One region of the Clostridium paraputrificum AGR2156 genome, then DNA from elsewhere that is predicted to be linked to it. Evidence: a T-box and tRNA genes for the amino acid it is inferred to sense, from the RefSeq annotation. Region 1 holds a T-box; the other holds one or more tRNA genes.
What was found. A T-box is a leader RNA that pairs with one kind of tRNA and senses whether it is charged. The one in region 1 lies ahead of leuS (leucine--tRNA ligase), so its partner is inferred to be a tRNA-Leu.

Region 1 (6,565 bases):
ATTTGGGGAATTTACTGCATTTTTAGTAGCTTGGACATTTTGGATTGGTTCATGGATTGGTAATGCTGCTATAATAACAGCAATAATTAGATATTTAACTCCTTTTTTTCCAATACTATCTTCAAATGGATTAATTGCTTTTTTAGTTTCTTCTGCATTCTTATGGATAATGACCTATATAAATTATAAAGGTGTTAAAGAAGCTGGAATTATTGGAATAATTACTACTACATTAAAATTACTAGTTATACTTGTATTCTTAATAATAGCTGTAATTGGATTTAACCCTGAATATCTTAAGACTTATTCTTCTTCTGAGGTTACTGGATTAGGATCCCTTGCACCTGCAATAGCTGTTACCTTATGGTCATTTGTTGGATTAGAAAGTGCTGTTGTTTCAGGTGGTGAAATAAAAAATCCTGAAGTTAATATTAGAAGAAGTACAGTAATTGGAACAATTTTTGCTTCTATTATATACTTATTGCTTTCAATTTTAGCTATGGGTGGATTATCACAAGCAGATCTTGCTTCATCTAATGCACCTTTATCATCTATAATAAATAATATAACTGGAGGCACTTGGGGTGGAACATTTATATCTCTTGGAGTAGTTATTTCAGCTGCTGGAGCTTGTTCAGGTTGGATAATGACAACAGCAAGAATGGCTTATGCTGCCGGTACTGATGGATTATTTCCTAAATTCTTCAGTAAATTACATTCAAAGTTTAAAACTCCTGTAGTAGCTTTATTTATATCCTCACTTTGTACTAACATACTTTTAATTGCTAATTATGTTTCAAGTTTAACTTCAGCTTTCGACTTTATGATAAATCTTGCAACTTTATCATTTATTCCAGCCTATGCTTTAAGTGCTTGTGCTGAAATTATCCTTACATATAAATCAGGAAATAGATTAAGCTTTGGTAGATTTATAAAGCATGCCTTCTTTTCCTTATTAGCATTTGCATATTCACTATATATAATCTATGGATCAGGATCTGTTTCTGCAATGTGGGTGTTTATATTAATGCTTATAGGAATACCATTTTACGTATATAAAAAATTACAAGATAATAATAATTAATAAAAATAGCTGTAGTGCAATATATGCACTACAGCTATTTTTTTATTTTATCTAATTTCTTTTCCAAAAGGCATTAATGATAACTTTGCCAGCTTAAAACATTGTGCAGCAAATGGTATTCCTACAATAGTTACACATAATAAAACTGCACTTACTAAATTACCTATACATAACGCTAAACCACCAAATAATAACCATAATATATTCAATAGTAGATTTCCTGCACTATCGCTTACAGTAACTACTTCTTTACCAAAAGGTGCAAATTGTAAACTTGCCATTTTAAAACATTGCAATCCAACTGGTATTCCTACTATAGTTAAGCACCAAAGTAATCCTGCAAATAACCATCCCAATGCATTAAAGAATCCTCCAAATATAATCCATATAATATTGCCTAAACAACTCATCTTTATCCCCCTACGATTTTATTTATATATTATATACTACATTTTTAAGTTTTGAATAAACTTTTTCTTAATATAATATAAAAATTTGAAACACACTTAACTTTTTACGACTGAATATACAAAAGTACTTTCATACAATGTAAATATTAAAGGATATCATATATAAAAGATTAATTTATTTAATATAAAGGAAAAGAAATTCAGATGATAGATGATTTAAATTTTGTGAAAAAATTACAGAATTAAATGTTCTAAATACTATTCCAAGAAAAACTTTGTCTAAGCTTATACTTTTTATAATATCTGTTTGTAATATTTGCATTATTTAATACACTTGGGAATGTATAAAACCATGTGCCCCATGTAAATATTTGGTATAATAAACTTATCGATTTGATTATAGGGGGAATATAACATGAAGATTACTAAAAAGCTTATAAAACCATTTACTACTTTATTACTAGGTGTTTTTACACTTGTCGGTTTAATTGGATGTGGAGATAAAACACCTGTAGCTGAAGGATATTTATGGACTGCTACTAAAGGGGATATAACAATTAATTTAATTGGTACTATGCATCCTGCTCCTAGTACTCATAACTTCTTTAATAAAAAGGTAACTAAAATACTAAAAAATACAGATGTTCTATCTGTAGAAGCTGATATTACTGATATGGCTAAAGTTAATGCTTCTCAAGATAAATTGCTAAACACTTCTGATAAAACAGCTAAAAATCAATTGACTGAGGATGAAATAAAAAAAGTTAATGAAATATTGGCACCATCTAATATGAACATTAGTGCTTTATCTGTATTAACTCCTGCTGGTATAGTATCTATACTTGAAAGCACTATGTATCAAGGAGAAAATTATACTACTTCTTTTGATGAACTACTAATAAAAAAATCTCAAGAAAAAGGTATTGAACTTCATGAACTTGAAAGTGTTGACTTCCAACTTGATTTATTGAATAACTTATATACTTGGGATGATGTAAAAGCCACTATATCAACAGTTGCTGATTCTACAAAAAAAGAAGAAACTATTAAATATCTAAAAGATACTTTTAACGCATATGTTGATGGGAATATAGAATTTCTAGAAGAAGATGTTGCAAATATGAAGAAGGAAGTTCCTGAATTCTATGATGCTTTAGTTACTCAAAGAAATATAAAAATGGCAGAAAATATTGATAAGCTAGTGGAAGATGGAAAAAATCATACTATAGCTGTTGGATGCAAGCACTTTATTGGTGAAGATAGCGTTTTAAAAGAATTAGAAAAGAGAGGCTACACTATAAATAGACTATAGTTGACTTTAACTCATATAAAATATATAATTATTTATACTATTGAATATTTTAGTGCGTTGATTAGAAGTAGTACCATTTAATTATAACTTTAGAGAGCTGTTGGTTGGTGGAAAATAGTGTTGTAAACTTGGGAACTTGTCTATGAGCATACTTGTAAAAACAAGTACGGGTAAGCCCGATATAGTTATTGAGTGAGGATATTTTTTATCCTAATAAGAGTGGTACCACGGAAATTTTACCTTTCGTCTCTTAATATAGAGATGAAGGGTTTTTATTTTTATTACAGATTTTAAGGAGGATTTTTTAATGGGAAACTACGGAACTGCTGTTGATAAAAAATGGCAAGAAAAATGGGAAAAAGAAGAATTATATAAGTTTAATCCTGAAAATTTAGATAAGAAACTTTATACTTTAGAAATGTTCTCTTATCCTTCAGGTAGCCAGTTACATGCTGGTCACTGGTTTAACTATGGACCAGTTGATACTTGGGCTAGACTTAAGAGAATGCAAGGTTATAATGTATTCCAACCAATGGGATTTGATGCCTTTGGTTTACCAGCTGAAAACTTTGCAATAAAGACCGGTATTCACCCTCAAGATTCAACTTATAAGAATATAAAAACTATGGAAGAACAATTGAAGGCTATGGGAGCTATGTTTAACTGGGAAAGCGAAGTAGTGACTTGTGATCCAGAATATTATAAGTGGACTCAATGGTTATTCCTTCAACTTTATAAGAAAGGATTAGCTTACAGAAAGAATGCACCTGTTAACTGGTGCCCATCTTGTAATACAGTTTTAGCTAACGAACAAGTTGTTGATGGTGCTTGTGAAAGATGTAATACTGAAGTTACTAAGAAAGAACTTACTCAATGGTTCTTAAAAATAACTGATTATGCTGATGAATTATTAGATAAATTAGATGATTTAGATTGGCCTGAAAAAACTGTAGCTATGCAAAAGCACTGGATTGGTAGATCTACTGGTGCAGAAGTTACTTTCAAAGTTAAAAACTCTGATTTAAGCTTTGATGTATTTACTACAAGAGTTGATACGTTAAATGGTGTAACTTATGTTGTTTTAGCTCCAGAAAATAAGCTAGTAGATAAACTTACTGCTGATGAGAATAAGGCTGCTGTTGAAGAATATAAAGAACTTGCTGCTAAGCAAAGTGAAATTGAAAGACAATCAATCACTAAAGAAAAAACTGGGGTATTCACTGGTTCTTACGCTATTAACCCAATCAATGGTAGAGAAGTTCCAATATGGATTTCTGACTATGTACTTGCAACTTATGGTACAGGTGCAGTTATGGCTGTTCCAGCTCATGATGAAAGAGACTTTGCTTTTGCTACAAAGTTTAATCTACCAATTGAAAGAGTTATTGCAGCTAAAAAAGGTGAAGAAACTGAACTTCCATACTGCGAACATGGTGTTTTAGTTAACTCAGGTGAATTTGATGGATTAGAAACAGCTGAAGCTAAGGAAAAGATAGTTGAAAAACTAGCTTCTCAAAACTTAGGTTCAATGAAGGTTAACTTTAGATTAAGAGATTGGTTAGTTTCAAGACAAAGATACTGGGGAGCTCCAATTCCTATGATCTACTGTGATAAATGTGGAACTGTTCCAGTCCCAGAAGATCAACTTCCAGTTAAGTTACCTTATGATGTTGAATTTGCTCCAGATGGAAAATCACCACTTGCTAAGAGTGAAGAATTTAAGAAGTGTACTTGTCCACAATGTGGTGGAGAAGCTACAAGAGAATGTGACACTTTAGATACTTTCGTATGTTCATCTTGGTACTACTTAAGATATCCTGATAGCAAAAATTCAGAAAAAGCATTTGATCCCGAAATAATTAATAAAATGCTACCAGTTGATAAATATGTTGGTGGTCCTGAACATGCTTGTATGCACCTTCTTTATGCTAGATTCATAACTAAGGCATTAAGAGATATGGGATACTTAACATTTGATGAACCATTTACATCTCTTACTCACCAAGGATTAATCCTAGGACCTGATGGTCTAAAGATGAGTAAATCTAAGGGAAACACAATTTCTCCTGATGATTATATCAAGCAACATGGTTCTGATGTATTTAGAATGTACCTAATGTTTGGTTTTGCTTACACAGAAGGCGGAGCTTGGAGTGATGACGGAATTAAGTCTGTTGCTAGATTCGTAGATAGAATTGAAAGAACTCTTGATTCTGCTAATGAAGCTATTAAAGCTGGAAATGGTAAGTCTACTATAGATAAGGCTGAAAAAGAACTAAACTTCTGGAGACATACTGCAATAAAGGGTGTTTCTGAAGATGGAGATAAGATGCAATTTAACACAGCTATAGCAAGAATGATGGAATTCGTAAATGCATTATCAAAATACATGCAAGAAGAAACTAAGAATCTTGATTTCTTAAAGGAAGTTATCTTAGACTTCATCAGATTACTTGCACCATTTGCTCCTCACTTCTCTGAAGAACAATGGAACTTAGCTGGCAACGCTACATCAGTATTTAATGAAGCTTGGCCGACTTTTGATCCTAAGGCTTTAGTTAAGGATGAAGTAGAAATAGCTATACAAATTAATGGTAAGATAAAAAATAGAATAAATGTTGCTTCTGACCTTGATGAAGAAGGAATTAAAGCAGCTGCTTTAAACGATGACGTTATTAAACAAAATACTGAAGGAAAAACAGTTGTTAAGGTAATTGTTATAAAAGGTAGATTAGTTAATATAGTTGTTAAGTAATAGAAAGAGTGTATCTAAAAATTTAGATACACTCTTTTATCTTTGTGTACTAACAACCATTAATTATAGCCGTAACTAATGGTTGTTCTACTATTAACTATTCCATCCCTTGATTAAGTACTTCTTTAAATCCAGCTAAAACCTTACTTACTAGTTCTTCATCTAACTGCTCATAGAACTTAATATATCCTGATTGATCTAATGCTTCTGATAAATCCTTACACATAGCCATCCATGTCTCTGGTACATATACCCAAACTATTTCATCATATTTACAGCTCAATAAAAAGTGTTCCATCCCAAAGAAGGAATATTCTTTAATATCATGTAATTTATTAAGCTTAATGTAATCTTCTACTACCTGCATAGATAATTTATATTCATATATATCTGTATAAAAGAAATCAAAGCTATCTTTTGATGCATTGAATGCATCACCTACTATAATTTCTATCTTTTCATTTTCTCCAAAATTTCTTTTATAAAGCTCAACTACATCCTCACTAATTTCATACACAACTACTTTTTCAACATCTTGCTTTTTAGCTAACTCCTGAGCTACATATCCTAATCCTAAACCTACAATACCAACTTTACCAGTTGCAAATTTTATAAATTCGTATGATCCTTCTATTTCTTTAGGACTTAATCTCATCCAAACTCTCTTATTCTCTCCTATTAACTCTGGTATTGGTCCAGTAATATTATCATATTTCGTATATAAGTATCCTTCAACTTTACCATTTAAAGAATCTCTTTTTAAAATTTCAAATCCCCCTATTGCTCCACTATCTATTTTATCTTCATACTCTTTTATTTTATCTATTATAAATTCTTTATTATACGGTAACATTAAATCAATTCCCCTTGCTGTAGTTATTTGTATTTCAAGTATAATAACTTTACATATTAGTTAAACTATACATGATAATATTATAACCATAACTAATAACTATGAATAGTATTAATATAAAAACTTCTTGAAAAAATTTGAAGTTATGTTA
Region 2 (6,565 bases), 110 kb from region 1:
GAGATTATTATAAGTTCGCTCATACCTTGTATTCCAGCTGAAATATTAGTAAATAAGCCTATTATATCAAAGCTTCCATATAAAAGCCCTATAACTCCTGCAAATACAATTCCACCTATTAATATAAATATTACATTTATACCCATTAATGCAGATATTAATACAGCTATGTATGGAAGTATCTTTATAAAACTATATTCATAATCACCTAAAGTTTGTATAGCTGTTCCTTTTGTAAGAATCATAAATATAATGGCAGTAACTATAGCTGCTGGTAATACTATTTTGAAATTCATTTTAAACTTATCTTTCATTTCACAACCTTGAGTTCTAGTTGCTGCAATTGTTGTATCTGATATCATAGATAAATTATCCCCAAACATAGCTCCACTAACCACAGCCCCTACAACTATAGCAACAGCTATTCCTGTCTTCTCTGATATTCCTACTGCTATTGGAACTAAGGCAACTATTGTCCCCATTGATGTTCCTACTGATAAAGCTATAAATGAAGCTATTATAAATACACCTGGTACAAGTATACTTGTAGGTAAAATTGAAAGTCCAAAATTTACTGTTGAATCAACAGCTCCCATAGCCTTAGCTACTTGTGCAAACGCTCCTGCTAATACGAATATAAAAATCATTAATATAACATTGGGATTTCCTGCTCCCTTACAAAAATCTTGAATCTTATCTTCAAATTTTCTTTTTTTATTCATTGATAAAGCAACTATGGCAGATATTAAAAATGGTACTATCACTGACACTGCATAAAAGTCTTTTGCTATAATTGATGTTCCTGCGTAAACTATTAAAAAAACTGCTAACGGTAATAATGCAGAAACTTTTCCTTTTGTTTTCATATATTTCTCCTCTCAAATTAAGTCTCTTTTATTATACAAGAAAAAAAGGAATCTATAACTAGATTCCTTTCATTTGGTGCGCCATCAGGGATTCGAACCCGGGACACCCTGATTAAGAGTCAGGTGCTCTACCAACTGAGCTAATAGCGCTTATTTACATAAAATATTATAGCATCCAACTTTTTTATGGTCAAGATGCTATAATATTATTTTTTTATATAACTTCTGACAAATTCTTTTGCAATATTTCTTTAAACTTCTCTGCGCTCAATTTATTTTTTATTGCTTCACTACATATTTTCTTCCATTCACTTACTGTTACACCAGTCTTACTTATAAATGTATTTTCATCATTAGTTAACATAGTAGAATCTACAATAAAATTACCAAGCTCCTCTGGATTTCTAAATATCTTTAAATATAAAAATTCTTTATTATCACCATACCAAGTTTTATTAAACTCTCTACTGAACTTAATCAATTCAGGTATAACTCTATCTTTTGGTAGATCCCACATTTTTGATACTCTTGTATAGTGACTCAACATTAATTGTGCTTCACTCTTTGATATTTTCCCCTTCGATAATCCATCTCTTATAATTTTATCAACGGGAAGTGATGGGATATTAATTATTATCCTATCTTTACCATATATCCATTTATAAAAAGCTTCTTGCAAGAAAGAATATTGAATATATCCAAGTAGCACTTTCGCATCAGGAAAATATGCATAGATATTATCAATACCATTATTTTTTGAAAATATCAAGGTATGAATATAAAGTGACTTTTCCTTTGGTGGATTATCCATAAACATATGACCTCTTATTGTTTTATTTTCATGAATTAATGATTCCCAATACTTAAAGGAGTTATAGTTTTGTCTCACCCTTATCACCTTTCTTTCCTTTATATAATATATTATATAGTAAGATATACCCCTTTATCAATACCATACTACGTGTTTACACGTTATTATAAAATATGTATTTGAATTACTATTCATACTGTTATTTAATAATTTTAATTGAAATTTTTTACAAAATTGAAGTTGTTTTTAATTTATTATATAATGAGTACATATTGAATAAGGAGGTATGTTATTGTTCTTTTGTGAAATATGTAATAAGCCAGCTGATATACACCATATAGTTCATAGAAGTGAAGGCGGTTTAGATATAGAAATTAACTATAAATACCTTTGTAATGAACACCATCGTGGTAAAAATGGACCCCATCACTCTATTGAAATAGATTTAAAATATAAATTAGAACTACAAAAAGAATTACTTAAGCTTCTTAACAAAAATTTCTATACAATAAAAGAGTTAAGTAACACTTTAAATTTTTCTTTAAATGTTGCAAAACGTATAACTAAAGATTTGCGTCTGTATAAAGAAGGTTATAAGAAAGAAGATATTATATTATATCTCATGGGTGGGACTTTATACACCGAAGAAATGATTGAAAATATAAAAATTCAAAAACTACTTGAAGAAATTTATTGAATATAAAAAGCTCCAGCATTTTTGCTAGAGCTTTTTATAAGTGTAGGTTTGGAGCGGAAAACGGGATTCGAACCCGCAACGTCCACCTTGGCAAGGTGGCGCTCTACCGTTGAGCCATTTCCGCATAAATGGTGCAGATGAAGGGAGTCGAACCCCCACGCCTAAGGCGCTAGATCCTAAGTCTAGTGCGTCTGCCAATTCCGCCACATCTGCATCTTATACCAATATTATACAATTTGTATGCTATAGAAATCAATACCTATATACTATAATATTGAAACTTTATAAATGTTGACATTTAAAAATTAAATAATTATAATTAATTAATAAAATATAATTTTTAAAACGTTGAAGAGAAGAGTAAGTTATTAACTTCATTTTCAGAGAGAGGATACATTAGCTGGAAGTATCTTTAAATGATCATAACTGAAGACCACCTCTGAGTGACTCTAATAAAGTCCGTATTTATCACGTTACGATAAACTTAAGTGACCTATAATATATTTCTATAGGTAATTAGAGTGGAACCACGGATATTTCTTCGTCTCTATATTTTTAGAGAACGGAGTTTTTTTATTTTTGAAAAGAATTTGGAAGGAGATATAAAAATGATTAAAGTTACTTTAAAAGACGGTTCAGTGAAAGAATTTGAAGCCGGACTATCAGTACTTGATATAGCTAAATCTATTAGCGAAGGATTAGCTAGAAACGCATGTTGCGGTATTATTAATGGAAAAGTTGTAGACCTTCGTCATATTGTTAATGAAGATGTGGAGCTTGCTATATGCACATTTGATTCTCAAGAAGGTAAGGATGCTGTAAGACACAGTATATCTCACGTTTTAGCTTATGCTGTAAAAAGATTATTCCCAGAAGCAAAACTTGCTATTGGTCCATCAATTGAAAATGGATTCTACTATGATTTCGATAGAGATATCGCTTTCTCAGCTGAAGATGTTGAAAAATTAGAAGAAGAAATGAAAAAAATAATTAAGGAAAATCCAGCTATAGAAAGATTTGAACTTCCAAGAGATGAGGCTTTAAAGCTAATGGCAGATGAACCTTACAAAGTTGAATTAATAAATGACCTACCAGAAGATGAAGTTATTTCATTCTACAAAATGGGGGATTTCACAGATTTATGCGCTGGTCCACACTTAATGTCAATTAAAAATGTAAAAGCAATCAAGCTTCTTAGAACTGCCGGTGCATACTGGAAGGGTGATGAGAAGAATAAGATGCTTTCTAGAATATATGGTACTGCATTCTTAAAGAAAGCTGACTTAGATGCTCATCTAGAAGCTTTAGAAGAAGCTAAAAAGAGAGATCACAACAAATTAGGAAGAGAACTTGGAATATTTACAACTCATGAAAATGTGGGTCAAGGGCTTCCACTATTCATGCCAAAAGGAGCTAAACTTTTCCAAACTCTTCAAAGATGGATTGAAGATGAAGAAGAAAGAAGAGGATATGTTTTAACTAAGACTCCATATATGGCTAAAAGTGACTTATATAAAGTGTCTGGTCACTGGTCTCACTATAAAGATGGTATGTTTGTTTTAGGTGATGAAGAAAAAGATGATGAAGTTATGGCTTTAAGGCCAATGACTTGTCCATTCCAATTCACTATATATAACGCAGAACAACACAGCTATAGAGACCTTCCAATAAGATATGCTGAAACTTCAACTCTATTCAGAAATGAATCATCAGGAGAGATGCATGGATTAACTAGAGTTAGACAATTCACTTTATCTGAAGGTCACATAATTGTTACTCCTGAACAACTTGAAGAAGAATTTAAAGGAGTTGTTGATTTAATTAATTATGTTATGGATACTTTAGGAATCTCTGAAGATATAACTTACAGATTCTCTAAATGGGATCCAACAGATAAGATTAAATATATAGACAACGCTAAAGCTTGGGAAGAAACTCAAGTTATAATGAAAAATATCTTAGATCATATTGGAATTCCATATGTTGAAGCTGCTGGTGAAGCTGCATTCTATGGTCCAAAGCTTGATATTCAATGTAAAAATGTTCACGGAAAAGAGGATACAATTATAACTGTTCAAATTGACTTTGCATTAGCAGATAGATTTAATATGACTTACATCGATAAAGATGGTAATAAGAAAACTCCTTACATCATTCATAGATCATCAATTGGATGCTATGAAAGAACAATTGCTACTTTAATCGAAAAGTATGCTGGAGCATTCCCAACTTGGATGGCACCAGTTCAAGCCAAGATTTTACCAATATCAGATAAATATAATGATTATGCTGAATCTATTGTTAAATCTCTTAGAAATAAGGGAATTAGAATTGAAGCTGACTACAGAGCTGAAAAGATAGGATATAAGATAAGAGAAGCTAGATTAGAAAGAGTTCCTTATATCTTAGTTGTTGGTGAAAAAGAAGCTGAAAACAATGCTGTTGCTGTTAGAAGTAGAAAGAATGGTGATGAAGGAAGCATAGCATATGCAGACTTTGAAGCTAGAATTCTTGAAGAGATAGCAAACAAAGAAAGATAGTAAAGATGGGGCTGTTACACTAAATAATTAGTGTACAGCTCCTTTTTATTCACTCTCTATATATGACTCTACTTCTTCCATTGTAGGGATAGACGTTATTGCTCCATAGTTTGTGCAAGTTATTGCTCCAACCTTATTAGCAAACTCAATTATTTTCTTCCAGTTATCAAATGATACATCATTTTTATTATCTATTTTTGATAATTGTGATAATACAGCTCCTACAAACGCATCCCCTGCTCCAGTTGAATCCTTTTGCTTTATTTTGATAGAGCCGATGACAATTGCCTTTCCGTCTTTAATTATCATAGTCCCTTCTTTTCCTAAAGTAATTGCTATTGCATTTAATTTACTATTTATCAAAGACTTAACGGCTAATTCTATATTATCAGTTTCAGTTAAAAGCTTAGCCTCTTCATCACTTATTTTTATAAATTCAGCTTTCCTCATAAAATTCCAACAATCATCTTTATATTGTTTCATTATATCATCTGTTATTAAAACTTCTCTATAGTTAGGATCAAATGTTATTGTTGCCTTTTTATTCTTAGCTTCTTCTAAAACTTTATAATAAGTATTTCTAAGATTTCCTGGTAAAAATGCTGTTGCTGATCCAAAATGAACTATAGTATCACTATCTATTGATAAATTATTTATATCAACTTCATAATCTCCATCTCCACCTCTGTAAAAATCAAAGTTTCTTTCTCCAGATTTATCTAGGGAGACCATAGCTAAGGTTGTCCTTCCTTCTTTTTTTAGATACTTTGTATCTACATTATTATCTATTAGAACATCTTCCAAATATTTGCCAAAGCTATCTTTACCTACTTGCCCTAAAAAGTACGCTTTTCCTCCTAACTTGCTAATTGCTACTGCAACATTTGCTGGAGCTCCCCCTGGTTTCTTGCTATATTCCTCTCCATTGTTAGATACAAAATCTATTAGTAGTTCTCCAATACAATATACTTTTTTCATTGTACTTCTCCTTTAATCTAAAATTCCTGAATTCAATACATGCTTAGTATAATTGTATCTTATTTCATTATCTGCATATATCTCTATTCCTGTAGACTTTTCTAATGGAAACACTCTTGTACTCATAGTTATTTTGCCACCATTTATAAATATTTCAACTATACTATTATCAACTATAACTTCAATATCTATATTTTTATCTATATTTAATTCTGCTTCTCTAGTTAATCCATATTCTTCAATAAATCTATGCTTCATTTTATTTCTATTTAAGGAAACACTATTATTTTCTCTATTAAAGTTTAACTCTAATCTTTCTTCATTAGAAGAACATAAATTTATCCCAAAATTATTTGATTCATTTAAAGTTAAATTCACTTTCAAATAATAAGTATTATTGTCATTTGCTATTATTTCTTTTTTATTAACAATTCCATTTTCACTTACTTCTAATTTACTTAATTTTAGTATCTCCTTAACTGGCTTTTGTATTAATTTATCATTACTAATGGATAATTCTCTAGGAAAGGTTAGACAATGTGCCCATAACTTTTTATCTGTTGGATATTTAAATTCTCCCATTCCAGCCCAAGCAAACAGTAATGCTTGTCCATCCTTTCCTTTAAAACTTTGTGGTGCATAAAAATCAAAGCCTTTATCTAGTTCTTCATAT

Region 2: it has a tRNA-Leu gene. The T-box ahead of leuS (leucine--tRNA ligase) is inferred to sense a tRNA for this amino acid. The anticodon was not compared.

The regions. Positions count from the first base shown of each region.
Region 1 is NZ_AUJC01000001.1:523,070-529,634, forward strand. Features, by position in the region: gene G594_RS0102545 (amino acid permease) at 1-1,084, shown strand, start outside; gene G594_RS0102550 (YccF domain-containing protein) at 1,132-1,494, opposite strand; gene G594_RS0102555 (TraB/GumN family protein) at 1,910-2,806, shown strand; T-box leader at 2,855-3,060, shown strand; gene leuS (leucine--tRNA ligase) at 3,114-5,561, shown strand; gene G594_RS0102565 (methyltransferase) at 5,659-6,414, opposite strand.
Region 2 is NZ_AUJC01000001.1:634,659-641,223, forward strand. Features, by position in the region: gene G594_RS0103020 (Na+/H+ antiporter NhaC family protein) at 1-866, opposite strand, end outside; tRNA gene G594_RS0103025 (tRNA-Lys) at 941-1,016, opposite strand; gene G594_RS0103030 (hypothetical protein) at 1,081-1,755, opposite strand; gene G594_RS0103035 (HNH endonuclease signature motif containing protein) at 1,970-2,374, shown strand; tRNA gene G594_RS0103040 (tRNA-Gly) at 2,424-2,498, opposite strand; tRNA gene G594_RS0103045 (tRNA-Leu) at 2,504-2,587, opposite strand; T-box leader at 2,714-2,926, shown strand; gene thrS (threonine--tRNA ligase) at 2,983-4,914, shown strand; gene G594_RS0103055 (carbohydrate kinase family protein) at 4,960-5,892, opposite strand; gene G594_RS0103060 (glycoside hydrolase family 32 protein) at 5,905-6,565, opposite strand, start outside.